Regions from separate parts of the Streptomyces sp. NPDC044921 genome, predicted to be linked through region 2. Evidence: riboswitches for the same ligand, from Rfam matches in the RefSeq annotation. Region 2 holds a riboswitch; the other holds the start of a gene.
The links. Region 2 has a riboswitch for glycine ahead of gcvT (glycine cleavage system aminomethyltransferase GcvT). Riboswitches for the same ligand answer to the same signal wherever they lie in the genome.

Region 1 (15,718 bases), on a different contig from region 2:
TGGAGGGCGCCGGCCTCGCCCCCGACGGGTCCCTCGTCGTCCCCGGAGACTTCCGCCCCGAGTCCGGCTTCACCGCCTGCAACGCCCTGCTCGACCTGCCCGAACCGCCGACCGCGGTGTTCGCGGCCAGCGACCAGATGGCCCTCGGCGCCATCGAGGCCCTGCGCCGGCGCGGGCTGCGGGTGCCGCAGGACATGAGCGTGGTCGGATTCGACGACCTGCCGGAAGTCCGCTGGTCGTCCCCACCGCTGACGACGGTCCGCCAGCCCTTGGCCGACATGGGCAAGCTGGCCGCACGCACGGTGCTCCGCCTCACCCAGGGCGACCACCCCGACTCCCCCCGGGTGGAGCTGGGCACCCACCTGGTGACCCGTTCGAGCACGGCCCCACCACCCCGCCCCTGACGAACCCACCCCCGCCGCGACCGGGCCCGAACCGCGGGGGTGGCCGAAACGGACGGAGCTGCGCCTCGAACGCACCGCACCGCGCCCTCATTCTCAGCGGAGGGGCGGAGCGGAGCCCGATCACGGCACGACCGGGGCCGGTAACCTCCCGGGCACGGGCCGTGCCCGGGGACTCCCCGGCGCCGAACGCGGTGCCGATCACCACCGGTGCCGCTCGGACCGATGGCCACCGGCCCACGGCGCCGGTCGCCCCGCCCCCTCCTGGTTACCTCCCCCCAAGCGCCTTTCGCAGCGCGAAGTACGCCGGCTTCGGCCGCAGCTGCTCGTCCCACGGCAGGGCCGCGCCCTCGCCCGGGAAGAACGCGGGGATCCACGAGTACTTGTCGGTGTAGTCCCAGAGGGTGACGCCCACGCACCGCCGCACGGCCAGGCACGCCTCGGTCAGGTCCCGGTACCACTCGGCCTGCTGCGCCAGCTTCTCCTCGGTCGCCGGCAACTGCATCCGGACGTCGACCTCGGTGAGCGCGGTGTCGAGGCCGAGGCGCGAGAAGCGGCGCAGGTTGTCCTCCAGGGTCGTGGGATAGCCGTACTGGAGGGCCAGGTGCGCCTGGAAGCCGATGCCGTGCAGCGGGACGCGCTGGGCCTTCAGTTCCCTGGCCAGGCGGTAGTAGGCGTCGCTCTTCGGGCCGATGCCCTCGATGTTGTAGTCGTTGAGGTACAGCTTCACCCGTGGATCGGCCTGGTGCGCCCAGCGCAGCGCGTCGGCGATGTAGCCCGGGCCGAGTGTCTTGTAGAACACCGACTCGCGGTAGGTCCCGTCCTCGTTGAACGCCTCGTTGACGACGTCCCAGGCGAAGACCTTGCCCCGGTAGTGCCGTACCTCCGTCTGGATGTGCTTCTTCAGCACGGCCCTCAGCTCGGGGGCCGTCCACTCCCGCCCGGTGAGCCACTCGGGCAGCTGGCTGTGCCAGACGAGGGTGTGACCGCGCACCTTCTGCCGGTTGGCGCGGGCGAGGTCCACGATCTCGTCGCCCTGGGAGAAGTCGAACACGCCCTGTTCGGGTTCGGTCGCGTACCACTTCATGCCGTTGCCGGGCGTGATCTGGTCGAACTCGCTGCCGAGCAGGGCCGTGTACGGCTGGTCGGTCAGCTCGGGGTTGTCGGTGGCGCTGCCGAAGTAGCGGCCGTGGCGCTGGGCCAGCTCGGCGAGGGTGGGCTGCCGGTCACTCGCCGGCCGTTCACTCGCCTGGGCGGGCGAGCCGGCCCCGAGCCCGGCCGCGACCAGGAACGCGGCGGCGGCACCGGCGAGTCTCAGACGGTTCTTGCGCATGGTGCGACTCCTCACGACGGATGGGTGGGCAGAGCCGTACGTCCGCGGCGCGTCAGCCCTTCGTGGCGCCGGCGGTGAGGCCGCCGACGAGCTGGCGCTCGGCGACCGAGTAGAAGGCGAGGGCCGGGACCATGGCCAGGACCAGGTAGGCGAAGACCTTGGCGTAGTCCGCGGAGTACTGCCCCTGGAACTGCTGGACGCCGATCGGCAGCGTCCACCACTGCGACTCGGTGAAGACCAGCAGCGGCAGGAAGAAGTTGTTCCAGCTGGTGACGACGGCGAGCACCGAGACGGTGCCGAGGGCGGGCCGGGCCATGGGCAGCAGCACCCGCCAGAAGAAGCCGAGCGGACTGCACCCGTCGAGCGTGGCCGCCTCCTCCAGCTCGCCGGGGATCTGCCGGAAGAAGCCGCGCAGGATGATGATGGTCATCGGCAGCCCGAACGCCGCCTGCGGCAGGATCACGCCGAGCGGGTTGTCGAGCAGTCCGAGGGACCGCAGCAGCAGGAACAGCGGCAGGGCCGCGACCGCGAACGGGAACATCAGTCCCATGGTGAACAGCGTGAACAGCAACTCCCGGCCGCGGAAGGCGAACCGCGCGAAGGAGAAGGCCGACAGCGCCGAGACCGCGACGACGAGCACGGTCGTACCGACCGCGATCAGCGTGCTGTTCCCGATCAGCCGCCAGAAGTCCCCCGAGGCGAGGATGCCGGTGTAGTTGGAGGTCACCCACGACTCGGGCAGACCGACCGGGTTGCGTGACAGCTCGTCCGTCGACTTGAAGCCGGACAGGGCGGCGTAGAGCAGCGGCACGGCCATGACCGCGCCGACGACGACCAGGACGAGGTGCAGGCTCCACAGCTTCCCGCCCCCGCGGGCCTTGCGACTGACCGTCACTTTCCGTCACCCCGCATGGTGGTGGTGGCTCCTTCGAGGTCGCGCCGGAGCACGAACCGCTGGTAGGCGAGGGCGAAGACGAGGCTGATGGCGAACATGACCACGCTGATCGCGCTGGCGTAGCCGACCTGGTAGCGCTTGAAGCCGTACTGGAACATGGTCACGGCCATGGTCTCGGAGTGGTGGTCGGGGCCACCGGCGGTGGTCACCCACACCAGGTCGAACAGCTGGATCGACCCGATGACCGACAGGAACACGCTGATGCGCAGGGTGGGCGCCAGCAGGGGCAGGGTCACGTTGCGGAAGCGCTGCCACGGACCGGCCCCGTCGATGAGCGCCGCCTCGGTCAGCTCCCTGGGGACGGCCTGCAGACCGGCCAGGTAGAGCATCATGTGGAAGCCGAAGTACTTCCACATCATGACCAGGAACAGGGTCGCCATGACCGTGGACGGATCGGCGAACCACTCCCCGCCCAGCCCCTCCAGCCCGATGCGCCCGAGGACCTGGTCGGCGAAGCCGTCGTCCGGGGCGAAGATCATGCCGAACAGGATGCCGGTGATCGCCTCGGACAGGACGTACGGGGCGAAGAACAGCATCCGGTACACCGCCCGGCCGCGCATCCGCTGGTTGAGCAGTACGGCCATGGCCAGTGCGAACGGCAGCTGCAGCGCGAGCGAGAGCACCACCAGCACCAGGCAGCGCCACAGGTCGCCGAGGAACACCTCGTCCTCGAACAGCCGGGTGAAGTTCTCACCGCCGACGTAGTCGGACGGCATGCCGAAGCCGCCCCACCGGAAGAAGGCGGCGTACAGGGCGAACAGCATCGGCAGCAGCACGAGCCCGATGAACAGCACCAGGGCGGGCAGCTGGAAGCCGGTGGCGGTCAGCCAGTTCAGGGCGCGTCGCCGGGCTCGCCCCCGGGCCCGGTCGGCGGCCGGGGGCGGCGGACCGGTGTCGGGGCCGGTCCGCTCGCGCGGCAGGTACGTGGACGTCATCGCCGGCTACTGCTCTTCCTTCGCGGTCTTCGTGATCGACTGCGCGACCTGCCCGGGCGATTTGGAACCCGATATGAGCGCGGCGACGCTGTCGTTGACCTCCTGGCCGACGGCGGGCGCGTACGCCTGGTCGAGGTAGAGCTGGAAGCCGGTGGCCTTCTTCAGCTCGGCCTGGACGGCCTTGATGTTGGGGTCGGCGATGGCGCTCTCTGCCGCCGGCACCACGGGCAGGACCCCGGTCTTCTTCACCAGCTCCCGGTCGGTGGCCTCGGACGCGAAGAACTTCAGGAAGTCGACGGCGGCCTGCGGGGCGTCCCGGCGCAGCGCGTGTCCGCCGCCTCCGCCGAACACCTCGGTGATGGCCCCCCGGCCGCCCTCGACCGCGGGGAACGGGAAGAAGCCGAGATCCTTGCCGAGACCCTTGCCCGCGTCGGCCTGGACCACGGGCGCCCACTGGCCCATGAGTTCCATGGCCGCCTTGCCGTTGCCGACGCTGGCGGCCTGGCCGGTGGGGCTGGAGTAGGCGGCCCCGAGGAATCCCTTCTGGAACGGCTGGAGACCGACGAGTTCCTGCAGGTGCTCACCCGCCTCGACGAACGGCGCGCCGGTGAAGTCCTTGTCCTCGTACGCCTTCTGCAGCGCCTCGGCGCCGGCGGTGCGCATCGCCAGGTATGCCCAGTAGTACATGCCGGGCCACTTCTCCTTGCCGGCCAGGGCGAGGGGCGTGATCCGGGCGGCCTTGAGCTTGCGCACGGCGTCCAGGAAGCCGCTCCAGGTGGTCGGGGGCTCGCCGATGCCGGCCTTCTCGAAGTGGGCCTTGTTGTACCAGAAGCCGATCATGCCGATGTCGAACGGGATGCCGTACGCCTTGTCGTCGATCAGGTACGGCTCGCGGGCGACCGGCAGCAGGGCGTCGCCCCAGGGCTTGGTGCGCTCCGTGAGGTCCTCGACGAGCCCGGCGTCGACCTGCTGCCGCAGGACGCCGCCGCCCCACGTGTGGAAGATGTCGGGCAGCTTCCCGGAGGAGGTCAGAGCTGTCATCTTCGACTTGTAGGCGTCGTTCTCCAGCTGAACGATCTTGATCTTGACCTTGGGGTTCTGCGCCTCGAACTTGCGCGCGAGAGCGGCCCAGACGCTCTTGGTCGGTTCGGTGGTGGAGATGTTCCACCATTCGATCGTGGTCGTCCCGGACGACCCTCCGTCCGAGTCCCCGCCGCATGCGGTCAGTGCCGTCATTCCCAGACCGGCCGCGGCGGAGGCCGCCAGGAAGCCGCGGCGGGACAGTGCCGGGTCGCCCATCATGCGCTCCTCGAAAGTTTCGAATGAGATCCAGAAAGCTGCGTTGATGCCGCACCCTAGAGACAGCCGGTAAACGGTGGCAACCCCTTGTACACGGTGAATCTTTCCTCGACACCGGAACCGTGGGCTGCCGCCGAAACATTCGATCGATATGACGAACCTTACGAAGGTGGTGATCACGCAGGGTGCCCGGCCGCGGGCCCGAACGCAGAGCCCCGACGACCCCTCTCCTCTCAACCAGCGGCGGCGCCGCACGGCCCTCAACTGGCGTTTCCGCCGGGGCACCCGTCCCCGGCCGCAGTCTTGACGGAAGCTTGACGGGCGTGGCCCCCACATGCGTGGGCCACGGCATCACGCTCCGCTTACGCTGATCCGGCCGTCCAGCGATGGCCGGAAACAGTTGAGCCGTGATCGGGAGCACGTCGATGGCCACCACCGAGCAGCCGCCGGGCCGTACGGAGCCCGCTCCACCCAGCCGCCTGCGCGCCTGGATGCTGGAGGGCCTGTCCGACATGGGCGGCCGCACCGGCCCGGACGCCGAACCGGAAGCCCCCCACCAGGGCCGGTCCTGGTGGCGCGTGATGTGCCTGACCGGCGTCGACTACTTCTCCACCCTCGGCTACCAGCCCGGCATCGCCGCCCTGGCGGCCGGGCTGCTGTCCCCGATCGCGACGATCGTCCTGGTCGTCGTCACCCTGGCGGGCGCCCTGCCGGTCTACCGGAGGGTCGCCGAGGAGAGCCCGCACGGCGAGGGCTCGATCGCGATGCTGGAGCGGCTGCTGTCCTTCTGGCAGGGCAAGCTGTTCGTCCTGACCCTGCTGGGCTTCGCCGCCACCGACTTCCTCATCACCATCACGCTCTCGGCGGCCGACGCCTCCACCCACCTGGTGGAGAACCCGCACCTCACCGGCGTCCTGCACGACCGGCAGATGCTGATCACCCTTCTCCTGGTGGCGCTGCTGGGCGCGGTGTTCCTCAAGGGCTTCCTGGAGGCCATCGGCGTCGCGGTCGTCCTGGTCGGCGCCTACCTCGCGCTGAACGCGGTCGTGGTGGTGGTCGGCCTGTACCACGTCGTCACCGCGGGCCATGTGGTCACCGACTGGTCCGGCGCCCTGACCACCCAGCACGGCAACGTCTTCGTCATGATCGGCCTGGCCCTGCTCGTCTTCCCGAAGCTGGCCCTCGGCCTGTCCGGGTTCGAGACCGGCGTCGCCGTGATGCCGCACGTCAAGGGCGACCTGGACGACACGGAGGCGCGCCCGGCGGGCCGTGTCCGCGACACCAAGAAGCTGCTCACCACGGCCGCTCTCATCATGAGCGTCTTCCTGATCACGACCAGCTTCATCACCACCCTGCTGATCCCGGAGAAGGAGTTCGAACCGGGCGGCCAGGCCAACGGCCGCGCCCTGGCGTTCCTGGCTCACGACTACCTGGGCAACACCTTCGGCACCGTCTACGACGTCTCCACGATCACCATCCTGTGGTTCGCGGGCGCCTCCGCGATGGCCGGCCTGCTCAACCTCATGCCGCGCTACCTCCCCCGGTACGGCATGGCCCCGCACTGGGCCAGGGCCGTCCGTCCGATGGTCATCGTCTTCACCCTGATCGGCTTCCTGGTCACCTGGGTCTTCGACGCCGACGTCGACGCACAGGGCGGCGCCTACGCCACCGGTGTGCTGGTCCTTATCAGCTCCGCCGCGATCGCGGTGACCATCGCCGCCCGCAAGGCCGGACAGCGGAACTGGACGATCGCCTTCGCGGGGATCGCGACGGTGTTCCTCTACACGACCGTCGCGAACGTCATCGAGCGCCCCGACGGCGTGAAGATCGGCGCCTGCTTCATCGCCGGCATCATCCTGGTCTCCCTGCTGTCACGGCTGGCCCGCGCCTTCGAGCTCCGCGTGACGAGCGTGAGGCTGGACGACGTGGCGGAACGCTTCGTGTGGGACATGGCCGGTCGCCGGATGCGGTTCATCGCCAACGAGCCCGACCGGCGGGACGCCGCCGAGTACCGCGACAAGATCGAGCAGATCCGGCAGGACAACGACGTGCCCAGGCCGGAGGACTTCGTCTTCGTCGAGGTCACGGTGACCGACCCGTCCGAGTTCGAGGCGGGCCTGACCGTACGGGGCGAGGTCCTGCACCACCGCTACCGCGTCCTGACCCTGGAGTCCTCCTCCGTCCCCAACGCGCTGGCCGCGCTTCTGCTGCACGTCCGCGACACGACCGGCCGCACCCCGCACGTCTACTTCGAGTGGACCGAAGGCGGCCCCTTCGCCAATCTGCTGCGCTTCTTCCTGTTCGGCCAGGGGGAGGTCGCCCCCGTGACCCGCGAGGTGCTGCGCGAGGCGGAACCGGACCGGGCGCGGCGGCCGAGGGTGCACGTGGGCTGAGCCGACGCCTCCCTCAGCGTCCGCGGCGCGTCACGAGCCCGGCCGTGTCCACGAGGACGCCGGGCCGGGTCGGCAGCCCGCCCCGGGCCGACCGGTCCCCCAGGCGCCGCGGCACCGCCCAGGCGTCCACCGCATGACGGGAGGGGCTCCGCGGCGCGGAGCCCCTCCCCCGACCGACTCGGCGGATCAGTCCTCGTACGCGTCCAGCGGCGGGCACGAGCAGACCAGGTTCCGGTCGCCGAACGCCTGGTCGATGCGGCGCACCGGCGGCCAGTACTTGTCGGCGGTCGAGACCCCGGCCGGGAAGACGGCCTCCTCACGGCTGTAGGCGTGCTCCCACTCCCCGGCGAGGGCACCGGCGGTGTGCGGGGCGCCCCGCAGCGGGTTGTCCTCGGCGGGCCACTCGCCGGAACCGACCTTCTCGATCTCCGCGCGGATGGCGATCATCGCGTCGCAGAACCGGTCCAGCTCGGTCAGGTCCTCCGACTCGGTCGGCTCGATCATCAGCGTCCCGGCCACCGGGAACGACATGGTCGGCGCGTGGAAGCCGTAGTCGATGAGCCGCTTGGCGACGTCGTCGACGCTCACACCGGTCGCCTTGGTCAGCGGACGCAGGTCGATGATGCACTCGTGCGCGACGAGCCCGCCGGGGCCGGTGTAGAGCACCGGGTAGTGCGGCTCCAGCCGCTTGGCGACGTAGTTGGCGCTGAGCACCGCCACCTGCGTGGCGCGCTTCAGCCCCTCGCCGCCCATGAGCCGGACGTACGCCCACGAGATCGGCAGGATGCCCGCCGAGCCCCAGGGCGCCGCCGAGATGGGGCCGACGCCCGTCTCCGGGCCCGCCTCGGGCTGCAGCGGGTGGTTCGGCAGGTACGGCGCGAGGTGCTCGCGCACCGCCACCGGACCGACGCCCGGGCCGCCGCCGCCGTGCGGGATGCAGAAGGTCTTGTGCAGGTTCAGGTGCGAGACGTCACCGCCGAAGTGCCCCGGCTTGGCGAGCCCGACCAGGGCGTTGAGGTTGGCGCCGTCGACGTAGACCTGGCCGCCGGCCTCGTGCACCTGCGCGCAGATGTCCGCGACGTGCTCCTCGAACACGCCGTGCGTGGACGGGTAGGTGATCATCAGCACCGCGAGCTCGTCACGGTGCTGCTCGATCTTCGCCCGCAGGTCCTCGACGTCGATCTCGCCGTCGTCGGCGGTCTTCACGACGACGACCTTCATGCCCGCCATCACCGCGCTGGCGGCATTGGTGCCGTGCGCGGACGACGGGATCAGGCAGACGGTCCGCTGCTCGTCGCCGTTGGCCCGGTGGTACCCGCGCACGGCGAGCAGCCCGGCCAGCTCGCCCTGGGACCCGGCGTTCGGCTGGAGGGAGACCTTGTCGTACCCGGTGACCTCGGCGAGCCGGTCCTCCAGCTCGTGGATGAGCGTGAGGTAGCCCTCGGCCTGCTCGGCGGGCGCGAAGGGGTGCAGCTGCCCGAACTCGGGCCAGGTCACCGGCTCCATCTCGGTGGTCGCGTTGAGCTTCATGGTGCAGGAGCCCAGCGGGATCATGCCGCGGTCGAGCGCGTAGTCCCGGTCGGCCAGCCGGCGCAGGTAGCGCAGCATCGCCGTTTCGGAGCGGTGCTGGTGGAAGACCGGGTGCGTCAGGTAGTCGTCGGTGCGCAGCAGGCCGGCCGGCAGGCCGTCCTCGGTGGCCGCGTCCAGCGCCTCGATGACGCCCTCGACACCGAAGGCGGCCCACACGGCCCGCAGCTGGGCGCGGGTGGTGGTCTCGTCGCAGGCGATCGAGACGTGGTCGGCGTCGACGAGGCGCAGGTTGACCCCGTTGTCGCGCGCGGCGGCCACGACCTCGGCGGCCCGGCCCGCGACGCGCACGGTCAGGGTGTCGAAGAAGGAGCCGTGCACGACCTCCACCCCGCCGTTCGCGAGCCCGGCGGCGAGCACCGTGGCGTAGCGGTGGGTGCGCCGCGCGATGCCCTTCAGCCCGTCCGGGCCGTGGTAGACGGCGTACATGCCGGCCATCACGGCGAGCAGCACCTGCGCGGTGCAGATGTTGCTGGTGGCCTTCTCGCGGCGGATGTGCTGCTCACGCGTCTGCAGGGCGAGCCGGTAGGCCTTGTTCCCGTCGGCGTCCACGGAGACGCCGACGAGCCGCCCGGGCAGGCTGCGCGCCATCTTCTCCTTGACCGCCATGTAGCCGGCGTGCGGCCCGCCGAAGCCCATCGGCACACCGAAGCGCTGGGTCGTGCCGACCGCGATGTCGGCACCGAGCTCACCGGGCGACTTCAGCAGCGTCAGGGCGAGCAGATCGGCGGCGACGGTGACGACCGCCCCGAGCTCGTGCGCCCGGTCGATGACGGGCTTGATGTCCCGTACGGCTCCGGAGGCGCCCGGGTACTGGATCAGCACGCCGTTGATCTCGCGCTCGGCGACCTCGGCCGGGATGCCGTCGGTGAGGTCGGCGACGACGACCTCGACGCCGGTGGGCTCGGCCCGGGTCCGGATCACGGCGATGGTCTGCGGCAGCGCGTCCGCGTCGACCAGGAACAGGCCCTTCTTGTTCTTGCCCATCCGCCGCGACAGCGCCATGGCCTCGGCCGCGGCGGTGCCCTCGTCGAGCAGGGAGGCACCGGAGGTCGGCAGCCCGGTGAGGTCGGCGACCATGGTCTGGAAGTTCAGCAGCGCCTCCAGCCGGCCCTGCGAGATCTCCGGCTGGTAGGGCGTGTACGCCGTGTACCAGGCCGGGTTCTCCATGACGTTGCGCAGGATGACCGGCGGGGTGAACGTGCCGTAGTAGCCGAGCCCGATCATGGAGCCGAGGACCTGGTTGCGGTCGGCGAGCGAGCGCAGCTCGGCGAGCACCTCGGCCTCGCTGCGGGCCCCCGGCAGGTCGAGGGCCTCGGCGCTCTTGATGACGGCCGGGACGGCGGCGGCCGTGAGCTCGTCCAGCGAGCCGTAGCCGACCTGCGCGAGCATCTTGGCCCGGGCCTCGTGGTCGGGGCCGATGTGGCGCTGCTCGAAGGGGACTGCCTCTTCGAGCTCGGAAAGCGGAATGCGATGGGCGGTCATGGGCGGAGGCCTCCTGGTCTGACACGACCTTCGAGGGGCACCACGGCGCGGGTACCCGGACGGCCTCCCCCTCTGTCATCTCAACCTGAGAGCTTCACCGGATCGCCCGAAGGCCTCCGGCTTTCACCGTCGGTGAGAGCGGAAGCCGTCGACACCCGCTCTTCTTTCCAGAGTGACCTCGTCCGTGCGGTACGTGTGCCTGAGAGATTCCGGGGAGGATTTGCTCCTTCGGCGCCTCCGAAGGTGCTCGGAGGACTCTCCCGCACGGGGTCAGCAGCCGTTGCCAGCGTACCAGCGAGGTCAACGCACGAACCTTCGAGTGGCCGCCTCCCCGATTGTGCCGTTTTGTAGTGCCTACGGATGAGTTGCGACTGTGTGGAGGTCCCGTGCGTACCGACATCGATCCGCGCAACCTGATCGGCCGCAAGGCATTCGACCGCAACGGAACCAGGATCGGCACGATCGACGAGGTCTACCTCGACGACGCCAGCGGCGAGCCGGAGTGGGCGGCCATACGGACCGGGCTGTTCAGCCGGGACGCGTTCGTCCCCCTGGAGCCCAGCGAACTGATCGACGGCGCCCTCCACGTCCCGTTCGAACGGGCCCTGATCAAGGACGCCCCCGACTTCGGCGTGGGCCGCCACCTCTCCCCCGAGCAGGAACTCCAGCTCTACCACCACTACGGCCTGGACATCGCGGCCCCTCCCCCGCTGCCGGACCACGATTTCGGCAGGCTGGCGGGCTCGGACGAGCAGACGGCCTGATCCCCGGCGGCCTGATCCCAGACCGAAGCCGCCCCCGACGGCGACGCCACCGGGCCGGCGGATCCGCCCTCGGTCCCCTCGGGTCTTCGTAACACCAGCGGCAGCGGCTCCGCCAGCTCCAGCGCGGGGTCGTCGACCCGGAAGGTCCGCACCCTCCCGGGCGCCGAGCCGGGCGTCTCGAAGCGCACGGTGACCCGGCCCAGCCCGCTGCCCTGCACCCATCCGTGCCCGAACTCGGTGTGCCGCACGTCGTGCCCGGCGGGCCAGCGCCGCTCGGCGAGCGACGGCTGCTCCTCGTCCTGCGCCACGGCATGCTCCTCGACCGGCCCCTCGGCGACCGTCCGCTCCCCCGCGGCCTGTGCGAACAGGTCCTCCTGCGTGTAGTCGGCGAGTCCGCTGACCCCCACCCCGAGCAGCCGCACCCCGCCCGTGGTGTCCACCGAGTCCAGCAACCTGGCCGCCGCCTCCCCGATCACCCCCGGGTCGTCCGTCGGTCCCCGCAGCGTCTCGGACCGGGTGAGCGTCGAGAAGTCGTACCGCCGCACCTTCAGCACGATCGTCCGTCCGGAGAGACCGGCCCCGCGCAGCCGCCGCACGCACCGGCCGGCCAGCCGCTGCACCTCGAGGCCGACCCGCACCCGGTCGTGGATGTCCACGTCGTACGTGTCCTCCACGGACACGGACTTCGCCTCCCGCTCCGCCACCACGGGCCGGTCGTCCCGCGCCAGGGCCATCGCGTACAGCCCGTGCCCGTGCGCCTTGCCCAGCAGCCGGACCAGCTCGTCCTCGCCCGCCTCGACGATCTCCTCGACCGTGGTGATCCCGGCCCGCCGCAGGTGGTCACCCGTCGCCGGGCCCACTCCGGGCAGGGTGCGCACCGGCATCGGCCCGAGCAGCGCCCGCTCGGTGCCCGGCTCGATCACCACCAGCCCGTCGGGCTTGGCCTGCTCGGAGGCGATCTTCGCGAGCATCTTGGAGGCGGCGAGGCCCACCGATCCCGTGAGGCCCGTGACCGCGCGGATGTCCGCGCGCAGCTGCGTCCCGACCAGCCGCGCGGACTGCTCGTCCCAGGCCACTCCACCCGCCTCCAGGTCCACGAACGCCTCGTCCAGGCTCAGCGGCTCCACGAGCGGCGACAACGCCCTCAGCAGCTCCATGACCCGCTCACTGATCGCCTTGTACAGCCCGAAGCGCGGCACGAGGTAGGCGGCGTTGGGCGCGAGCCGCCTGGCCTGCCCCATGGGCATCGCCGAATGCACCCCGAAGACCCGCGCCTCGTACGACGCCGTGGCCACCACCCCCCGGGGCCCGAGTCCGCCCACGACCACGGCCTTCCCGCGCAGACTCGGCTTGGACGCCTGCTCCACCGAGGCGAAGAAGGCATCCATGTCGAGATGCAGGATCGTGGGCGCGGTTCTCACACCTCCGATGCTGCCCTACGGCACTGACAACGGCCCGGCAGGCCGCCCGGTCGCGTCGCGGCCGGGCCGGCGGGAGCAATCGCTTGCGGCCGGGCGGTGCGGGCGCGGAAACGTCCCGCCTCCCGCGCACAGGGGACTCCGTCTCCCGAACGGCTCAGACGGCCCGGTTCCGCCGCCGCGCCAGCTCGTCCGCCGGGTTGGGCCCGACCAGCGTCTCGCCGGTGTCGATCCGCTCCCCGTGCAGCTGGGACAGGGCGCTCTCGACATCCCGCCACACCACACCGACGGCGATCCCGAAGACCCCCTGGCCGCCTTGGAGCAGCGCGTGGACCTCGTCCGGCGAGGTGCACTCGTAGACCGTGGCCCCGTCGCTCATGAGCGTCATCCGCTCCAGGTCGCGGAAACCGCGTTCTCTGAGGTGCTGCACGGCCGTGCGGATGTTCTGCAGGGAGACCCCGGTGTCCAGGAACCGCTTGACGATCTTCAGGACGACGACGTCGCGGAAGCTGTACAGCCGCTGCGTCCCCGATCCGTAGGCGGGGCGTACGCTCGGCTCGACGAGCCCCGTACGGGCCCAGTAGTCCAGCTGCCGGTAGGTGATGCCGGCGGCCGCACAGGCCGTCGGACCCCGATAGCCGATCTGCTCGGACGCCATGGACGTCGTCCCTCCGCTGCTCGGCACGGCCGTCGGTCGCTGCGGAGCGTGACCGGCCGCGTCGCCCGGCTGGTGGTACCCCCCGCTCGCGCGGAGCCGTGAGCCGGGGGAAGGGTACGGACCGCTCGCCCTGAGACTGCGCTCGGGGCCGCCCCCAGCCGTACCGTCGCCGCTGCTTCTCACGCCGACCTCCGTCCTTGACCTGCCTTCTCGACGGTAGGCAGTCACCAGGGGTGCGTCAACGATCGCCACACTCGCCACGCCGAGTGATAATCACCCTAAGAGTGGTTTCCCGTGCCCCACCGCGGGGAAAGGCTAGCCGAATGCGCTCGGCGCGGACCGTGTGACGCTCTCACTCGCCACCGGCACATGCGGGCAATTCACTCCTCACAACGCGTCGGGCGACCCTGCCGCGGACCACATCGTCCGCCGGGCCGCCCCTTCGCCTCACGACCGCTCGTGCTCCCTGCCGCCCGGACCTCGCGTACGGAGCTCACTGGCTGCTGGTGCCGAAGTCCTCCGGAGAGATCTGGTCGAGGAACTCGCGGAACTTCTCCACCTCGTCCTCCTGCTCGTCCGGGATCGCGATACCGGCGTCGTCGAGCACCGTGTCACTGCCGTAGATCGGCGTCCCGGTGCGCAGCGCGAGCGCTATGGCGTCGGACGGGCGGGCACTCACCTCGACCCCACTGGCGAAGACCAGCTCCGCGTAGAAGACGCCCTCGCGCAGGTCCGTGATGCGCACTTCCGTGAGCTCCTGGCCGACGGCCTCCAGCACGTCCTTGAACAGGTCGTGGGTCAGCGGCCGCGCGGGGGCCATGCCCTGCTGGGCGAAGGCGATCGCCGTCGCCTCCCCCGGTCCGATCCAGATGGGAAGGTAACGGTCGCCTCCCACTTCACGCAGCAGCACGATCGGTTGGTTGGAGGGCATTTCGACCCGGACACCTACGACATCGAGCTCGTTCACACAGCAACCCTAGGCCGTGCTCGGGATGTTTGGGTAGTCGGGCCGGGATCGGGCACCTGATCCGGCCCTCGCGCGGCCCGCTGCTCAGGGCAGCCTCACTCCGAGCGCGGCCTGCACCAGCGCGGAGTGCAGCCGCACCGTGAGCCCCGCCAGCTCCTTCGTGCGCGCCTGCGCGTGAGCCCTGGTCTGCGGGTTCCGGTGCCGCTTGAGCGGGGCCACCACCTGGTCCACGAGGCCCGCCTCGCGGTCGGCGGCGGCCTTCATGGCCCGCAGATGCCGCGGTTCGATCCCGAACCGCCCGAGCTCGACGACGAGCGAGGCCACCGTGACGGCCTCGGCGTCGTAGGCCCCGTCCTCCAGTGGAGTGAGCAGCCCGTACGACTCCCACTCCTTGAGCTCCTGCTCGCCGATGCCGGCGGCGGCGAGCAGCTGCTCACGTCCGATCCTGGCCGCCGTGGGGCCCTCGGGAGCCTCGGGCGCGGGTTCGTCGCCGTCGCGCTGGCGTCCCACCACGGGCAGCTGGACGGCCTCACCGCGCTCCATGGCCTCCAGATGCTCGCGGATCACCTTCAGGGGCAGATAGTGGTCCCTCTGCATCCGCAGGACGTGGCCGAGGCGCTCGACGTCCTGGGCGCTGAACTTGCGGTACCCCGAGGGGGTTCGCTGCGGCTCGATGAGCCCCTCCGCCTCCAAAAAACGGATCTTGGAGATCGTGACCTCGGGAAACTCGTCGCGCAGCACGTTCAGCACCGTGCCGATGCTCATCAGCCCACTGTCCGCGGCGGCGGCGCCGTGGCCGGCACCGCCGCTCGGTGTTCGAAGCATGGACCTTCCCTGACGGACGGACCTTCGCTGGGGCTCCCCGGACGAGTCCGGTCAGTAGCCCCGCTGGCTCGCGTAGAAGACCAGCCGGTACTTGCCGATCTGCACCTCGTCGCCGTTGTTCAGCGCGACCTGGTCGATCCGCTCGCGGTTCACGTACGTGCCGTTCAGGCTGCCCACGTCGGCCACCGTGAACGAGTTGTCCTGGCCGCGGCGGAACTCCACGTGCCGCCGGGACACCGTGACGTCGTCCAGGAAGATGTCGCTCTGCGGGTGACGGCCGGCCGTGGTCAGATCGCTGTCGAGCAGGAAGCGGCTGCCCGAGTTCGGCCCGCGGCGCACGACCAGGAGCGCGGAGCCCAGGGGAAGCGCGTCCACGGCGGCCTGTGCCTCGGGAGACAGCGTCGGCATCGGCGTCTGGCCGGTGGTCTCGCTGTCGTAGGCCTCGAGACCCGAGATGGAGATCGTGGAGGTCGTCTCGGACGGACGCTCCGGAGTCGCCCCGGCCCGCAGCGGCGCGCCGCAGTTGGAGCAGAAGCGGCTGTTCTCCGCGTTGCGGTTACCGCACCTCGTACACACCAGGGCCGACATCGGATCCTCCTGCCGCGGCTGCTCACCGGGAGCGTGGGACGCATACGGGTCGGAAAACCCTCCACCCGCACCTGAGGCTGACGGTTGGCCGAAACCTATGCCGCCGGGCT
Region 2 (15,718 bases):
AGACGTGCCGGACCACCGACAGGTCGTGCGCGATGATCACGTAGGTCAGGCCGAGTTCCTGCTGGAGGTCGTCCAGCAGGTTCACCACCTGCGCCTGGATCGACACGTCCAGGGCGGAGACCGGCTCGTCGGCCACCACCAGCTTGGGGTTCAGCGCGAGCGCGCGGGCGATGCCGATGCGCTGGCGCTGACCGCCGGAGAACTCGTGCGGATAGCGGTTGTAGTGCTCGGGGTTGAGGCCGACCACCGACAGCAGCCGCTGGACCTCCTTCTTCACGCCGCCCTCGGGCTCGACGCCCTGGAGCCGGAAGGGGGCGCCGACGATCGTGCCGATCGTGTGCCGGGGGTTCAGCGAGGAGTACGGGTCCTGGAAGATCATCTGGACGTCGCGGCGCATCGGGCGCAGCTCGCCGGTCTTCAGGTGCGTGATGTCCTTGCCCTCGAACTCGACCGTGCCGCCGGTCGGTTCGAGCAGCCGGGTGATCAGCCGGCCCATGGTGGACTTGCCGCAGCCGGACTCGCCGACGACGCCGAGCGTCTCGCCCCTGCGGACCTCGAAGTCGATGCCGTCGACGGCCCGGACCGCGCCGGTCTGCCGCTGGAGCAGGCCCTTGCGGATCGGAAAGTGCTTCTGCAGGCCGGTCACCTTCAGCAGGACATCGCCGTCGGCGGTGGTGTCCTCGGTGAGGGTGCTGCCGCTGGTGTCCGGTTCGCTCACCGTTTTGTCGTCGCTCACAGCTTCGGCGCAATCTCTTCGGTCCAGATACGCTCCCGCTGCTCCTGGCCCAGGTGGCAGGCGGCCCAGTGCGAGCCGCCGACCTCGGTCAGCTCGGGGCGGACCGTGCGGGTGACGTCGTCCTTCGGGATGTCCGCGTACGGGCAGCGCGGGTGGAAGGCGCAGCCGGACGGGAGGTTGATCAGGGAGGGCGGCGCGCCCTTGATCGGGATGAGCCGGTCGGTCTCCTCGCGGTCCAGGCGCGGCATCGAGCCGAGCAGGCCCCAGGTGTAGGGGTGCCGGGGCGCGGAGAAGACGTCCTCGGCGGGGCCGCGCTCCACGCACCGGCCGCCGTACATGACCAGCAGGTCGTCGGCCATCTCGGCCACCACGCCCAGGTCGTGGGTGATCATGATGACCGCGGAGCCGAACTCCTTCTGCAGGTCGTGGATCAGGTCCAGGATCTGCGCCTGCACGGTGACGTCCAGGGCGGTGGTCGGCTCGTCCGCGATGAGCAGCTCGGGGTTGTTCACCAGCGCCATGGCGATCATGGCGCGCTGGCGCATGCCGCCGGAGAACTCGTGCGGGTAGCCGTCGACGCGCTTGGCGGGCTCGGGGATGCCGACCCGGTCGAGCATCTCGATCGCGCGCTGCTTGGCGGCCTTCTTGCTCACGTCGTGGTGGACGCGGTACGCCTCCACGATCTGGTGCCCGACCGTGTAGTAGGGGTGCATCGCGGACAGCGGGTCCTGGAAGATCATGGCCATCTTCCGGCCGCGCAGCCGCCGCACCTCGTCGGGATCGGCCGCGATCAGCTCCTGGCCGTCCAGCCAGACCTCGCCGGAGACGTGGGCGCGCGCCGAGCGGTGCAGGCCCATCACGCCGAGCGAGGTGACGGACTTGCCGGAGCCGGACTCGCCCACGATGCCCAGGGTCTTGCCCTTGCGCACGTCGAAGCTGACGCCGTCGACCGACTTGACCAGGCCGTCGTCGGTGTCGAAGTGGATGCGCAGGTCGCGGACGGACAGGAACACGTCGTCCGGGACGGACGGGGCGGTGGTGTCCGGTTCGCCGAGCGCGGCTTTGTCGAGCTTGCTCACGAGTACCTCACCCGGGGGTCGATGGCGGCGTACACCAGGTCGACGATCAAGTTGCAGAAGACGATGAAGAACGCGGCGACCAGGGTCACGCCCATGATGATGGGGAGGTCGTTCTGCTGGATGGACTGGACGGCGTAGGCGCCGATGCCCTGGAGCGAGAAGACGGTCTCGGTGAGGACCGCGGTGCCCACCAGGGTGCCGAAGTCCATGCCGAAGATGGTGACGATCGGGGTGAGCGCGGAGCGCAGGCCGTGCTTGGTGACGACCGTGGACTCCTTCAGGCCCTTGGCCCTGGCCGTGCGGATGTAGTCCTCGTTCATCGTCTCCAGCATGCCCGCCCGGGTGAGCCGGGCGTACAGCGCGGAGAACAGGAAGGCGAGGCTGACCCAGGGCAGCACCAGGTGCCAGGCCCACTCGGCCGGATTCTCGGTGAACGGGACGTAGTCGACGCTGTCCCAGATGGGGATCTCGTAGACGAACAGCGCGAGCAGGATCTGGCCGGTGAAGAAGATCGGCAGCGAGACGCCGGCGAGGGCGACGAACATGGCGCCGCGGTCGATCGGCTTGCCCTTGCGGAGCGCCGAGACGACGCCCGTGGTGACACCGAAGACCACCCAGATCACCGCCGCGCCGACGGCCAGCGAGAAGGAGACGGGGATCCGCTCGAGAAGCTGGGGCCACACCTCGACGTGATTCTTGAAGGAGTAGCCGAAGCAGGGGGCGCTGCAGTGCGTCGCGTCGGGTCCGAACCGGTAGTCGGCGCCCGCCACGAGGCCCTTGATGAAGTTCCAGTACTGCTCGTAGACGGGCTGGTCCAGGCCCAGGTTCTTCTTGATCGCGGCGACGGACTCGGGGTTCGCGTCCTTGCCGACGTACTGGGTGGCCAACTGGTCGGCCGTCTGGCCCCCGAGGCGGGGTACCAGGAAGAAGATGGCGAAGGTGACTGCGCTGACCACCAGCAGCAACAGCACCGCGCCCATGACGCGTCGGAGGATGTACGCAGCCACAGCTGTACGGCCCCGGGTGGCCGCGGCGGGATCGTCCGCCGCGGCCACCCGGTGCCTTCACCTGCCTTTCGAAAGGTTCCGGCCTGCTGATTACTTCGAGGAGCTCATCAGCAGGTAGTCGTACATGCCGAGGTAGGCCTGCGTGACCGTGACGTTGTTGGCGGACGCCGGCCGGAGCAGCAGGTTCTTGCGGTAGATCAGCGGGACGACCGAGGCGTTGTCGAGGACCATCTTGTCGATGTCGCCCCAGGCCTTGGTGCGGGCCGCGTCGTCGGTGTTGGCGATCGCGTCCGTCAGGGCCTTGTTGATCTTCGGGTCGTCCAGCTCCATCAGGTTGTTGCCGCCCGAGGGCTTGATGGCCGCGCCGTTGACGATCTGGTCGAGGAAGCCGTAGCCGGTCGGCCAGTCGGCGCCCCACGCCATCGAGAGCATGCCGAGCTTGTTCTCGTGGACGTAGGACGGGACACCGGCGAAGTTGGAGAAGTACTTGCCGGAGGGGAACTGCTTGATCTCGACGTTGATGCCGACCTTCTTCAGCGACGCCTGGACGGCCGTGGCGGCCGCGACCTCGGCGGGCCGGTCCGAGCGGGCCGTGAGGATCGTGTTGAAGCCGTTCGGCTGGCCGCATGCCTTCAGCTCGGCCTTGGCCTTGGCGGCGTCACCCTTGTGACCCTCGGTCGCGTAGGTGTCGAACTTGGTGTAGCCGTTGACCGACGGCGGCAGCAGCGTGGTCGCCACGTCGCCCTTCGGCGAGCCGCCCATCGCGTCCAGGACGGACTGCTTGTCGAGACCCCACTGGACGGCCTTGCGGCAGTGCTCGTTGTCGAACGGCTTCACGTTGACGTTGAGCGCGATGTACTGCGTGGCGCCCGCGTAGGAGCTGTCCGTCTGGTTGGCGAGCTTGCCGCGCAGGACCTTCGGCTGGGTCTGCGGCTGCACACCGGTGCCGGCCGCGTCAGCCGTGATCTTGTCGGAGATCAGGTTGTTGTCGACCGTGACCGGGTTGACCTTGAACTTGATCGTGATCTTGTCCGGCAGCGCCTTGCGGATCGGGTCCGTCTTGGGGTCCCAGTTCTTGTTGCGCACGAGGGTGGCGCCGCGGCCCTCCTCGTAGGACTGGAACTGGTACGGGCCGGTGGACTGGATGGCCTGCACGTACTTCGCGCCGGTGTCCTTCGCCTTCGGCACGGGCGCCGTCTGCGAGAACGTCGCCAGGTAGTCGAAGTCGGCGAACGGCTGCTTCAGCTTGAAGACGATCGTGCGGTCGTCCGGCGTCTCGATGGACTTGATGCCGTCGGCCGACTTGTCCTTGTACGGACCCTGGTACTTGTCGCCGCCCTCCAGGTAGGCCTTGAAGTACGTCGGGCCGTTGGACAGGGCCTCGGGCGCGAAGTTGGAGCGCTCGATGGCGTACTTGACGTCCTTGGACGTCACCGGGGTGCCGTCCTGGAACTTCACTCCGGCACGCAGCTTGTACGTCCAGGTCTTGGCGTCCGGGCTGGACTTGCCGAGGGACTCGGCGAGGTCCGGCACGACCGTGAGGCCTTCCTTGCCCGCCGCCGGCTTGAACGTGGTGAGCGTCCGGCCGTAGAGGCGGGAGAAGTTCTGGACCCAGCCGTAGTACGTGTTGCCCGGGTCGAGGGAGTCCGGCACGTCCGAGTGCTCGTACGTGACCGTCCCTCCCTTCTTGTCCGACGCGTTGACGATCGAGTTCAGCGCGGCGTCCTTCTTGCCGTTGCCTCCCCCGTCGTTGTCGTCACCACCGCCGCCGCACGCGGCAGCTCCCAGCGACAGTGCCAGGACCGACGCAACGCCGGCGGTCACCCTTCTCGTCTTCACCTGAGGAAGCCCCCTCATTCGATGGATCACTTGCTGCGAGGGTCGAGGGCGTCACGCAGCCCGTCACCCAGCAGGTTGAAGGCCAGGACGGTGATGAAGATCGCCAGTCCGGGCACGAACATGTACTGCGGATCAGCCGTGTAGAGATCCACAGCGTTGCTGAGCATGCCGCCCCAGGAGGCCTGCGGCGGAGCGATACCGACGCCGAGGAAGCTCAGCGCGGCCTCGAACAGGATGTTCGTCGGGATGATCAGCGTCGCGTAGACGAGGATCGGCGCGACGAGGTTCGGGAGGAGCTCCCGGAACAGGATGTACGGGCCGCGCGCCCCGAGGCTCGTGGAGGCCTCGATGAACTCCCGCTTGCGCAGGGTCATGGTCTGCGCCCGCACGATCCGGCCGATGTACGGCCAGCTGAAGAAGCCGATCACGAAGATCAGCACGCAGATGCGCAGCGGCAGGCCGTCGAGACCGAAGAACCCGTCCTGCACGGAGGCGGAGATCGAGATGGCGAACAGCAGCAGCGGGAAGGCGAGGAAGGTGTCCATCAGCCTGCTGATGATGCCGTCCACCCAGCCGCCGTAGTACCCGGCGATCACGCCGAGCACGGTGCCGATGCACACGGACAGCAGCGTGGCGCCGCCCGCGACCAGCAGGGAGACCCAGGAGCCGTCGATGATGCGGGCGAGCATGTCGCGGCCGTACTGCGGGTCCACGCCGAGCGGGTGGTCCCAACTCATGCCGCCCCAGCCGCCCTTGGGGGCGAGCAGCGCGGGGTCGATGAGGTCCTGGTTGAACTTGTTGGGATCGAGGTTGAAGATCCACTGGATCGGCTTGGAGAACACCGCCATCAGCACGAGCAGGACGACGACGACGCCGCCGGCCATCGCCACCTTGTCCCGCTTGAAGCGCATCCAGGCGATCTGGGTGAGCGAGCGCCCTTCGATCTGGCTCTTCTTGACCCCGGAGAGCACGGCCTCGGGCTGTGCTCCGGCTTCCGCCCCGGTGGTCTCGATCGGTGCGGTCACGGTGCGATTGACCCCTCTCGGGCCGGCGATCGCCTAGCCCCTGGCTGCCGCTGTAGCGGTTTTGTTTGTCTCGTACACGAGACCGACCGGCCCGTGTCTTGCCGGGAGTCTTCAACGCTTTGGCGATCTGTTGCCAGACTTGGCGGTGAAAGGATGCGTAAACGTGATGCTGTCTGCGGGGTTCCGTTATCCGGACAACGGGTAACAGGGGTCGGACACGCTGAGCTAGGGGCATTTTACGACATAAGCGCTCATTCCACCCTTATCTACGCGCGGAGAGGTGAGCTGTCGTCACCTTCGCGCGGGGGTGCGGAACCGGCCCCGACCGGGTGCCGGACGGCTCAGTACCTGCCCTGGGCGGGCGGGTAGCCGTAGCCGGAGGCGGGGGCCTGGACGGGGGCCGTCGCGTGGGCCTCGCGGTCGTAGAAGGGGCGGGCGTTCGCGCGCAGCCACATGGCGACCGGGTCGTGGGCGTCGGACATGGCGACGGTGGAGACGGGGAGCCCGTCGGGGACGGCGCCGAGGGACTGCTGCATCATCGCGCGCACGGAGTCCACGGCCTGCGGCGAGGTGTCGTACACGTCCAGTCCGATGGCCAGGTACGGCGCGCCCAGCGCGGGCTGCACCCAGGCGCGGCGCAGCGAGCGGACGGCCGGGGTACGGTGCGCGTTCTGCGCGAGCAGGGCGTAGAACTGCGGGACCTCGATGGCCGGTTCGGACAGCCGCAGCGGTCCGGCGGGCTGGCGGTCCAGGCCCGTGGCGATCCGGCGCAGGTCGAGCCAGGGGATGCCGACGCCGCCGCCCGGGGCGTGCGGGTTGAGCCAGAGACCGTAGTGGTCGGGGTAGAGGGCGCGGGCCACGTCGACGCCGTCGACCACCTCGTACGAGCGGTTCCAGCCGCTGGCCGAGAGCTCCTGGGCGGAGGTGACGCAGGGCGCGTAGCCGTAGCCGTCGACCTCCATGTTCCCGTACTGGGCGTCCGGTGATCCGGCCTGGCCGTGCCACAGGAGCATCCAGATCCGGCCGGTGTGCGGGGTGGCGAGCGCGCGCAGGAGAGCCTCGTAGGCGTCGTAGCGCCCGGGCGTGACCTGGCGCAGCATGTGCTCGACCTGTCCGGCCGCGGCCGTGCCGCTCGCGCTCACCTTTACCGCCCCTTCGTACAACGCCTCGACCGTGACCTAGCTTAAGCCCGCGCGGGCGCCCGGACCCGGTGCCGGTTCGCGGGTCCGCCCCGTGCGTGGCCGGTCGCGCGGTCCCCGCGCCCCCGAGGTCGGTGACCTATCGCTGGTAGAAGGGCCGGACCCGGTTCCTCATCCACTCCCCCACGGGATCCTCCGCGACGTCCAGCAGTACCAGGTTGACCGGCCACGGGGCGGGGGACCTGGTCACCGCCCGGGTCAGGGCGTCCAGGGGCAGGGCCCGCAGGTCGCCTTCCCACTGGGAGAGTTCGACGCCCACGAACATCACGGGGTCGGCGGTCTCGATCGCGGCGAGGCAGCGGCGGGCGCTGAGCACGACGCCGGTCGCCTCGAACTCGGCGGAGGCGGCGGCGAGGAAGTCCACCGGGTCGTCCTGCCAGTCGGGTTCGAAGAGGCGGACCCGGCCGCCGCTCGCGGGACCGTCCAGCGGGGTCCGGCCGGCCCGGCACAACTCGGCGACGGCGGGCGGCGGCAGGGGTATGCCGACCACGCCGCCGGGGTTGACGACGATCCCCGCGTGCGGGGGCAGGCCGCGGGCGAACTCCACGGCGGGCGCGATGGTGTACGCCATGTGCGAGCCGGCGACCTGGCGGAACTGCTCCTCCGAGCTGAACACCGGGACGAAGGCCTGGCCGTCGATCTCGACGGCGGGCAGGTCGAGGGGCCCGCTGTGCGGGCCGCCGCCGCTGGGCAGCGGGACCCAGACGAAGCTCCGGCCGAGCACCTCGACGATCCGCCCGCCGGCCGCGGGCCCGGCGCCGAGGGCGGCCGAGAGCACCTCCTCCAGCTCGTTGCCGGGCCAGCCACCGTGCGGGTGGGTCTGCGTCTGCGCCGGGAAGTCCGCGGAGAAGTCCGCCGGGAAGTCCATCTGCCTACCGCCTGCCTGAAACCACTGCTGAGGCTGCAAAGGCTAACGGCTCGGGAAGCGGGAGTGACCGGGCCGGACGGGACGGCGCGCGTCCCGGGCCCGGTCCCCGGCCCGCTCTCCCGGGTCCGCCGCGCCGACCGGGGCGGAGGCCCTGCCCCCTCCGTACGGCGCGGCGTCCGGCCGTCGTGCCGTCGTTCCCGCGCGCACCGCACCCGGGGCCTGTCACCCCGCACGGCAGCAGGAAACCCGAGCCACCGCGGGCGAGTCCCGGCTGCCGGTGGTCACCCGGTGAAGCAGATGCGGCGAAGCGCGTCGGCCGCTGCGCGGTCGGCCAGGACGGCCGAGCCGCAGCCGGAGGGGAGGTCGCCCTGTTCGACGGAGCGCAGCAGGCGGGCGGTGGCCGCGCGGTGGCGCGCGAACGCGTAGCGCGAGACGCCGCGGCCGCGGTCGCGCTGGCCCGCCAGGGCCTGTTCGGGGGTGACGTCGAGGAGGAGCAGGTGCAGGGTGCCGCCCCGGCGGCGGGCCTCGCGGGCGAGCCAGCGGCGGACCCACGCCTGGGTGCCGCAGTCGTGCACCACGATCCCCTCACCCGTGCGCAGCGCGCGCCACAGCCCCGCGTAGTGCGCGAGGCGGACCAGCGGGCGGTAGGCCGCGTACGGCAGGAAGCCCGGCATGCGGTGCTCCCAGCGGTCGCGGGTGTCCTGGGAGTCGACGCGCCGGCCCGGGACGGTACGCCGCATGAGCGTGGACTTGCCGCTGCCGGGCAGACCCGTGACCACGACGATGTCCCGGGGACCGAACAGCAGCGCGTGCGGGCCGCGGCCGGGGCGGTCGCGCAGATCGCGGACGACGGGCGCCGGCACCGGGCCGCGGACCGCCCGGGCCGGAACGGCCGGCTGCTCGGGCAGCGCGATGCCCGTGGTCGTGGCGTACGCCCTGGTCCTGTTCACCGTGATCGTCCTCCCCTGGGGCCAGGTACGGAGTCCCATCCCCGCCGAGTGTAAAGAGAAGGTAATGCCGCAGGCCTCTCATTTCCGTACTCTTCCTGCAACAGGGCTGCTACAGGTCGCTGTGTCCGGCGGCTGGACTCGCGCACTCCCTGTGAAAGGTCCCCCTGCCGCGCCGGAAGGATGCGTGCAATGATGTGCGCGCCAACTGCATACCGGCCGTTTGAATCCGCGCGGGAGAGTCCCCAGCACCGCTGACGCTGGGGCGCCGAAGGAGCAAGTCCCTCCCTTGAATCTCTCAGGCCCCGTTACCGCGCGGGCGAGGCACATCTGAAAAGCGGGCCCGTCCCTGCCCCGGCAGGGCGGCTCCACCCAAGGTGCAAGCCATGGACCAGCGCGGTCATGGCGAACCTCTCAGGTTCCGATGACAGATGGGGAGGACCGACCTCGCCCGTCATTGCCCTGGGAGACGACCGACTGTGAGCAGTACAGGAGAACTCCGTCACACCGCGCTCGATGCCCTGCATCGCTCGCTCGGCGCGACGATGACCGACTTCGCCGGCTGGGACATGCCCCTGCGCTACGGCTCCGAGCGCGACGAGCACCTCGCCGTGCGCACGAAGGCCGGGCTGTTCGACCTCTCCCACATGGGCGAGATCACCGTCACCGGCCCGCAGGCCGCCGCCCTGCTCGACTACGCCCTGGTGGGCAACATCGGCGCGGTGAAGCCGGGCCGCGCCCGCTACACCATGATCTGCCGGGCCGACGGCGGCATCCTCGACGACCTGATCGTCTACCGGCTGGGCGAGAGCGAGTACATGGTCGTCGCCAACGCCTCCAACGCCCAGGTCGTCCTGGACGCGCTGACCGAGCGCGCCGCCGGCTTCGACGCCGAGGTGCGCGACGACCGGGACGCCTACGCGCTGATCGCCGTCCAGGGCCCGGAGTCCCCCGGCATCCTGAAGTCCCTCACCGACGCCGACCTGGACGGGCTGAAGTACTACGCGGGCCTGCCCGGCACGGTCGCCGGGGTGCCGGCCCTGATCGCCCGCACCGGATACACCGGCGAGGACGGCTTCGAGCTGTTCGTGCAGCCGGAGCACGCCGTCGAGCTGTGGCAGGCGCTGACCAAGGCCGGCGAGGGCGCCGGGCTGGTCCCGTGCGGGCTGTCCTGCCGCGACACGCTGCGCCTGGAGGCCGGCATGCCGCTGTACGGGCACGAGCTGACCACCTCCCTGACGCCCTTCGACGCCGGTCTCGGCCGTGTGGTGAAGTTCGAGAAGGAGGGCGACTTCGTGGGCCGGGAGGCCCTGAAGGAGGCCGCCGCCCGGGCCAAGCAGAACCCGCCGCGGGTGCTCGTCGGCCTGGTCGCCGAGGGCCGCCGCGTCCCGCGCGCCGGGTACGCGGTCGTCGCGGGCGGCGAGGTGATCGGCGAGGTCACCTCCGGCGCCCCCTCCCCCACCCTGGGCAAGCCGATCGCCATGGCCTACGTCGACCCCGCGCACGCCGCGCCCGGCACGTCCGGTGTGGGTGTGGACATCCGGGGCAGTCACGAGCCGTACGAGGTCGTGGCGCTGCCGTTCTACAAGCGGCAGAAGTAGACACTGGCCGTGGGCCGCCGCCGGTGCGGCCCGGCCACGCTCGTCCCAGCTCACCAGCAGTCCCCCTTTCACAGCACTCCCGCGCGTACAGGAGAATCCAGGCCATGAGCAACCCCCAGCAGCTGCGCTACAGCAAGGAGCACGAGTGGCTGTCGGCCGCCGAGGACGGCGTGTCGACGGTCGGCATCACGGAGCACGCGGCCAACGCGCTCGGCGACGTGGTCTTCGTCCAGCTCCCCGAGGTCGGTGACACGGTGTCCGCGGGTGAGACCTGCGGCGAGCTGGAGTCGACCAAGTCGGTGTCCGACCTGTACTCCCCGGTCTCCGGTGAGGTCACCGAGGTCAACGAGGACGTCGTGAACGACCCGTCGCTGGTGAACTCGGCCCCCTTCGAGGGCGGCTGGTTGTTCAAGGTGCGGGTCACGGACGAGCCGGGCGACCTGCTCTCCGCCGACGAGTACACCGCGTTCTCCGCCGGCTGAGGGGTCGTAGCCGTATGTCCGTCCTGAACACCCCCCTGCACGAGCTCGACCCGGCCGTGGCCGCCGCGGTCGACGCCGAGCTGCACCGCCAGCAGTCCACGCTCGAGATGATCGCCTCGGAGAACTTCGCCCCGGTCGCGGTCATGGAGGCGCAGGGCTCGGTCCTCACCAACAAGTACGCCGAGGGCTACCCGGGCCGCCGCTACTACGGCGGCTGCGAGCACGTCGACGTGGTCGAGCAGATCGCGATCGACCGCGTGAAGGAGCTGTTCGGCGCCGAGCACGCCAACGTGCAGCCCCACTCCGGCGCGCAGGCCAACGCGGCCGCGATGTTCGCGCTGCTCAAGCCGGGCGACACGATCATGGGCCTGAACCTCGCCCACGGCGGTCACCTGACCCACGGCATGAAGATCAACTTCTCCGGCAAGCTCTACGACGTCGTCGCCTACCACGTGGGCGAGGACGGCCGGGTCGACATGGCCGAGGTCGAGCGGCTGGCCAAGGAGTCCCGGCCGAAGCTGATCGTCGCCGGCTGGTCGGCGTACCCGCGGCAGCTGGACTTCGCCGAGTTCCGCCGGATCGCCGACGAGGTCGGCGCGTACCTGATGGTCGACATGGCGCACTTCGCCGGGCTCGTCGCCGCCGGGCTGCACCCCAACCCGGTGCCGCACGCGCACGTGGTCACCACCACGACCCACAAGACCCTCGGCGGCCCGCGCGGCGGTGTGATCCTCTCCACGGCCGAACTGGCCAAGAAGATCAACTCCGCTGTCTTCCCCGGTCAGCAGGGCGGCCCGCTGGAGCACGTGATCGCCGCCAAGGCCGTCGCCTTCAAGGTCGCCGCCACGGAGGACTTCAAGGAGCGCCAGCGCCGTACGCTGGAGGGAGCCCGCATCCTGGCCGAGCGTCTGGTGAAGGACGACGTCCGGACCGTGGGCGTGGACGTCCTGTCCGGCGGCACGGACGTGCACCTGGTCCTGGTCGACCTGCGCGACTCCGAGCTGGACGGGCAGCAGGCCGAGGACCGGCTCCACGAGATCGGCATCACCGTCAACCGCAACGCGATCCCGAACGACCCGCGTCCACCGATGGTGACCTCCGGTCTGCGGATCGGCACCCCGGCCCTGGCCACCCGCGGTTTCGGCGCCGAGGCCTTCGCCGAGGTCGCGGACGTCATCGCCGAGGCGCTGAAGCCGTCGTACGACGCGGAGGCCCTCAAGGCCCGGGTGAAGGCCCTGGCCGACCGGCACCCGCTGTACCCGGGCCTCGACAAGTAACGAAGAAACCTTTCGGGCGCCGCGCCGGCCACAAGCGGGCGCGGCACCCACCCCCTTGGCACCACCCCCGTAGTCAGGAGTTCCCCCCGTGGCCATCTCGGTCTTCGACCTGTTCTCGATCGGCATCGGCCCGTCCAGCTCCCACACCGTCGGGCCGATGCGCGCGGCCGGCCTGTTCGCCCGGCGGCTGCGCAACGAGGAGCTCCTGGGGTCCGTCGCCTCGGTCCGCGCGGAGCTGTACGGCTCGCTCGGCGCCACCGGCCACGGCCACGGCACGCCCAAGGCGGTCCTGCTCGGCCTGGAGGGCGACTCCCCGCGCACGGTGGACGTGGAGACCGCCGACGAGCGGGTGGAGGCGATCAGGGCCGGCGGCCGGCTGAACCTGCTCGGCGAGCACGAGATCGCCTTCTCCTTCGACGACGACATGGTCCTGCACCGCCGCAAGGCCCTGCCCTACCACGCCAACGGCATGACCCTGTGGGCGTACGACGCCTCGGGCGCCCAGCTGCTGACCAAGACCTACTACTCGGTGGGCGGCGGGTTCGTCGTCGACGAGGACGCGGTCGGCGCGGACCGCATCAAGCTCGACGACACCGTCCTCAAGTACCCCTTCCGCACGGGCGACGAGCTGCTGCGCCTGGCCCGGGAGACCGGTCTGTCCATCTCGGCGCTGATGCTGGAGAACGAGCGGGCCTGGCGCACCGAGGAGGAGATCCGCGAGGGGCTGCTGGAGATCTGGCGCGTGATGCAGGCCTGCGTGGCGCGCGGCATGTCCCGCGAGGGCATCCTGCCCGGCGGTCTGAAGGTGCGCCGCCGGGCCGCCAACACCGCCCGCAAGCTCCGCTCCGAGGGCGACCCGCAGGCCCTGTCCATGGAGTGGATCACCCTCTACGCGATGGCCGTGAACGAGGAGAACGCGGCCGGCGGCCGGGTCGTCACCGCCCCGACGAACGGCGCGGCCGGCATCATCCCGGCGGTGCTGCACTACTACATGAACTTCGTGCCGGGCGCCGACGAGGAGGGCGTGGTCCGCTTCCTGCTCGCGGCGGGCGCGATCGGCATGCTGTTCAAGGAGAACGCCTCCATCTCCGGCGCCGAGGTCGGCTGCCAGGGCGAGGTCGGCTCGGCCTGCTCCATGGCCGCGGGCGCGCTGGCCGAGGTGCTCGGCGGTTCGCCCGAGCAGGTGGAGAACGCCGCCGAGATCGGCATGGAGCACAACCTCGGGCTCACCTGCGACCCGGTCGGCGGCCTGGTCCAGATCCCGTGCATCGAGCGCAACGGCATGGCGGCGGTCAAGGCCGTCACCGCCGCCCGCATGGCGATGCGCGGCGACGGTTCGCACAAGGTGTCCCTGGACAAGGTCATCAAGACGATGAAGGACACGGGCGCGGACATGTCCGTGAAGTACAAGGAGACGGCCCGGGGCGGGCTGGCGGTGAACATCATCGAGTGCTGAGCCGCTCCCGGGCGCTGTCCGCCGTGGCGGAACTCGCGGACCGGGTCACCGCAACCGCGGCCGGCTCCCCGCCCCTCCGGAGGTGACGTTCGCACGCCGGGCCACAGCAGCCCGTGCCATCGTGGTGGGCACCGACTCCCCCACCCCCACCAGCACTTCACGGAGCCCCCCATGCTGCGCGGCATAGACGTGAGCGCCTACCAGTCCTCCTCCTACTCCACCGAGGGCCTGTCCTTCGTGTTCGTCAAGGCGACCGAAGGGCGGTCCTACGTGAACCCGAAGCTCGCCGCCCAGACCCGGCGGGCGCGCGACGCCGGGCTGGTCGTCGGCTTCTACCACTTCCTGTGGCCCGGCAACCTCACCGCCCAGGCCGAGTACTTCCTCGGCAAGGCCCCGGACCGGGCGGGCGACATCCTCGCCGTCGACTGGGAGACCACCGGCGACGGGACGCACGCCACCAACGCGGAGAAGGACCGGTTCCTGCGGAAGCTGAAGGAACTCCGGCCGCACCATCGCGTGGTGCTCTACTGCAACCGGCACTTCTGGCTCACCGTCGACACGAGCTCCTACGCCGGCGACGGGCTGTGGATAGCCGACTACGTCTCCGCGGGCAAGCCCCGCATCAAGGCGAAGTGGCGCTTCCACCAGTACACCGACGACCCGCTGGACAAGAACGTCGCCGACTTCGACAGCCGGGCGGCGCTGCGGAAGTGGGCCGCGGACGCCTGATGTCCGCCGGTCTAGCCGCGGAAGTCCGCCGTGCGCTCCGGGGACGCCTCCGCCAGGGCCTTGGTGATCTCCTCGACTCCGCCGCGCAGGCCGTAGACCGGGGTGCCGGGCTGCTGGCGCCAGGAGTCGTCGAGCCCGCCCGCGTCGACCGTGTCAAAACCGAGTTCCTCGATGAGGTCGCGCACCTTCCGCTTGGCCGCCTCGTCGTCGCCGGCCACCGGGAGGGCCAGGCGGTCGGGGTCGCCGGCCGGGCGGTGCCGGTCCACGATGTCCTGGGCGTAGGTGCCGTTGAAGGCCTTGACGACGGGGTGGCCGAGCTGCCGTTCGGTCCAGCGGCTCTCGGTGAGGCCGTCGTCCTCGATCCCGACGATCCTGCCGTCGCGCTGCCGGGGGTAGTAGTTGCCCGTGTCGATGACCGCGACGCCCTCCGCCGCGCCGTCGAGCACGCCGGACGGCAGCTCCGGGACCGCCTTCAGGGGGATGGTCACCACGACGACCTCCGCGCCCCGCGCGGCCTCCTCGACCGGTACCGGTGTCGCGCCGGTCTCCTCCGCCAGGGCGGTGAGGGTGTGCGGCCCGCGGGAGTTGGCGACGGACACGTCGTGGCCGAGGGCGGTGAGCCGCCGGGTCAGGTTGCCGCCGATGTTGCCCGCTCCGATGATGCCGATCTTCATGGCCTCGCCCTTCCGGGGTGGATAGCGCCTTGCGGATCCTTGTGACCCGCGTCAACCTCCGGTGCCGGCGGACTATTCCGCGTTCGCGGCGGGCGCGAACGGGTCCCGCGGCTCCCGGCGGGCCCGGCACGGCGAGGGGCCCGGTCCGTGCGGGCACGGACCGGGCCCCTTCGCGCACGCGCGCGTGGCCTACTTGTTCAGGTAGGCCCAGAACTCGTCGAAGCTCAGCTTCTTGTCGCCGTCCAGGTCGCGGGCCTTGATGACGACCTCGGCGACCGACTCGGTGACGTTCCAGTCACCCGACTGGGCCAGGGCGGTCTTGAACTCGGCAGCGGTGATGAATCCGTCACCGTCCGTATCGATCCGCTCGAACTGCTTGCGTGCTTCCTCGATGTCCGCCACCGATCGCCCCTCGTCTCGTGCTGTACGTCGTACTGACGCAGGTCAGATTAACGGGCCGCTCGGGCTTCCAGTGCGGCGGGCAGCCGCTCCAGTACGGCGGCGGGGTCGGCCGTGTCCAGCGGACCGTCCAGCCCCGGGCCGGCCTCCGGTGAGCCGGGGGCGGTGCCCCGCCGGCGGGCATCGGCGCCCCGTTGCGCGAGGCGCCGGGAGATCCGCAGGGACGCCCCGGCGGGCGCGTCGTGGCCGTGGTCGGCCGTGTTGGCCTCGGCGACCTCGCGCGTCTCGGCCCGGAAGTCCGGGTCCCCGTGGCATCTCGGCCGGCTCCGGCCAGGCGTCCACCTGCTCGGGCGCCGGTTCCTCGGGCAGGCCGGCGGCGGTGCCCCGCGTCCGAGCGCGG

Region 1: linked by a shared signal. The riboswitch ahead of gcvP (aminomethyl-transferring glycine dehydrogenase) and the one ahead of gcvT (glycine cleavage system aminomethyltransferase GcvT) in region 2 are both predicted to bind glycine.

Annotation. Positions count from the first base shown of each region.
Region 1 covers NZ_JBWKIF010000015.1:6,077-21,794, reverse strand. The annotation lists gene AC07DA_RS23085 (LacI family DNA-binding transcriptional regulator) at 1-404, shown strand, start outside; gene AC07DA_RS23080 (endo-1,4-beta-xylanase) at 670-1,734, opposite strand; gene AC07DA_RS23075 (carbohydrate ABC transporter permease) at 1,787-2,551, opposite strand; gene AC07DA_RS23070 (carbohydrate ABC transporter permease) at 2,626-3,624, opposite strand; gene AC07DA_RS23065 (extracellular solute-binding protein) at 3,631-4,923, opposite strand; gene AC07DA_RS23060 (APC family permease) at 5,349-7,316, shown strand; gene gcvP (aminomethyl-transferring glycine dehydrogenase) at 7,503-10,388, opposite strand; glycine riboswitch at 10,566-10,661, opposite strand; gene AC07DA_RS23050 (PRC-barrel domain-containing protein) at 10,775-11,152, shown strand; gene AC07DA_RS23045 (DNA polymerase IV) at 11,068-12,573, opposite strand; gene AC07DA_RS23040 (MerR family transcriptional regulator) at 12,728-13,411, opposite strand; gene AC07DA_RS23035 (bifunctional nuclease family protein) at 13,722-14,195, opposite strand; gene ftsR (transcriptional regulator FtsR) at 14,280-15,020, opposite strand; gene AC07DA_RS23025 (FHA domain-containing protein) at 15,072-15,718, opposite strand, start outside.
Region 2 covers NZ_JBWKIF010000003.1:229,672-245,389, reverse strand. The annotation lists gene AC07DA_RS06210 (ABC transporter ATP-binding protein) at 1-736, opposite strand, end outside; gene AC07DA_RS06205 (ABC transporter ATP-binding protein) at 733-1,815, opposite strand; gene AC07DA_RS06200 (ABC transporter permease) at 1,812-2,822, opposite strand; gene AC07DA_RS06195 (ABC transporter substrate-binding protein) at 2,913-4,679, opposite strand; gene AC07DA_RS06190 (ABC transporter permease) at 4,688-5,686, opposite strand; gene AC07DA_RS06185 (enhanced serine sensitivity protein SseB C-terminal domain-containing protein) at 6,028-6,828, opposite strand; gene AC07DA_RS06180 (enhanced serine sensitivity protein SseB) at 6,965-7,753, opposite strand; gene AC07DA_RS06175 (AAA family ATPase) at 8,035-8,703, opposite strand; glycine riboswitch at 8,925-9,024, shown strand; glycine riboswitch at 9,025-9,141, shown strand; gene gcvT (glycine cleavage system aminomethyltransferase GcvT) at 9,180-10,301, shown strand; gene gcvH (glycine cleavage system protein GcvH) at 10,406-10,783, shown strand; gene glyA (serine hydroxymethyltransferase) at 10,798-12,060, shown strand; gene AC07DA_RS06155 (L-serine ammonia-lyase) at 12,149-13,516, shown strand; gene AC07DA_RS06150 (glycoside hydrolase family 25 protein) at 13,688-14,245, shown strand; partial or broken gene AC07DA_RS06145 (NADPH-dependent F420 reductase) at 14,257-14,934, opposite strand; gene AC07DA_RS06140 (EF-hand domain-containing protein) at 15,109-15,321, opposite strand.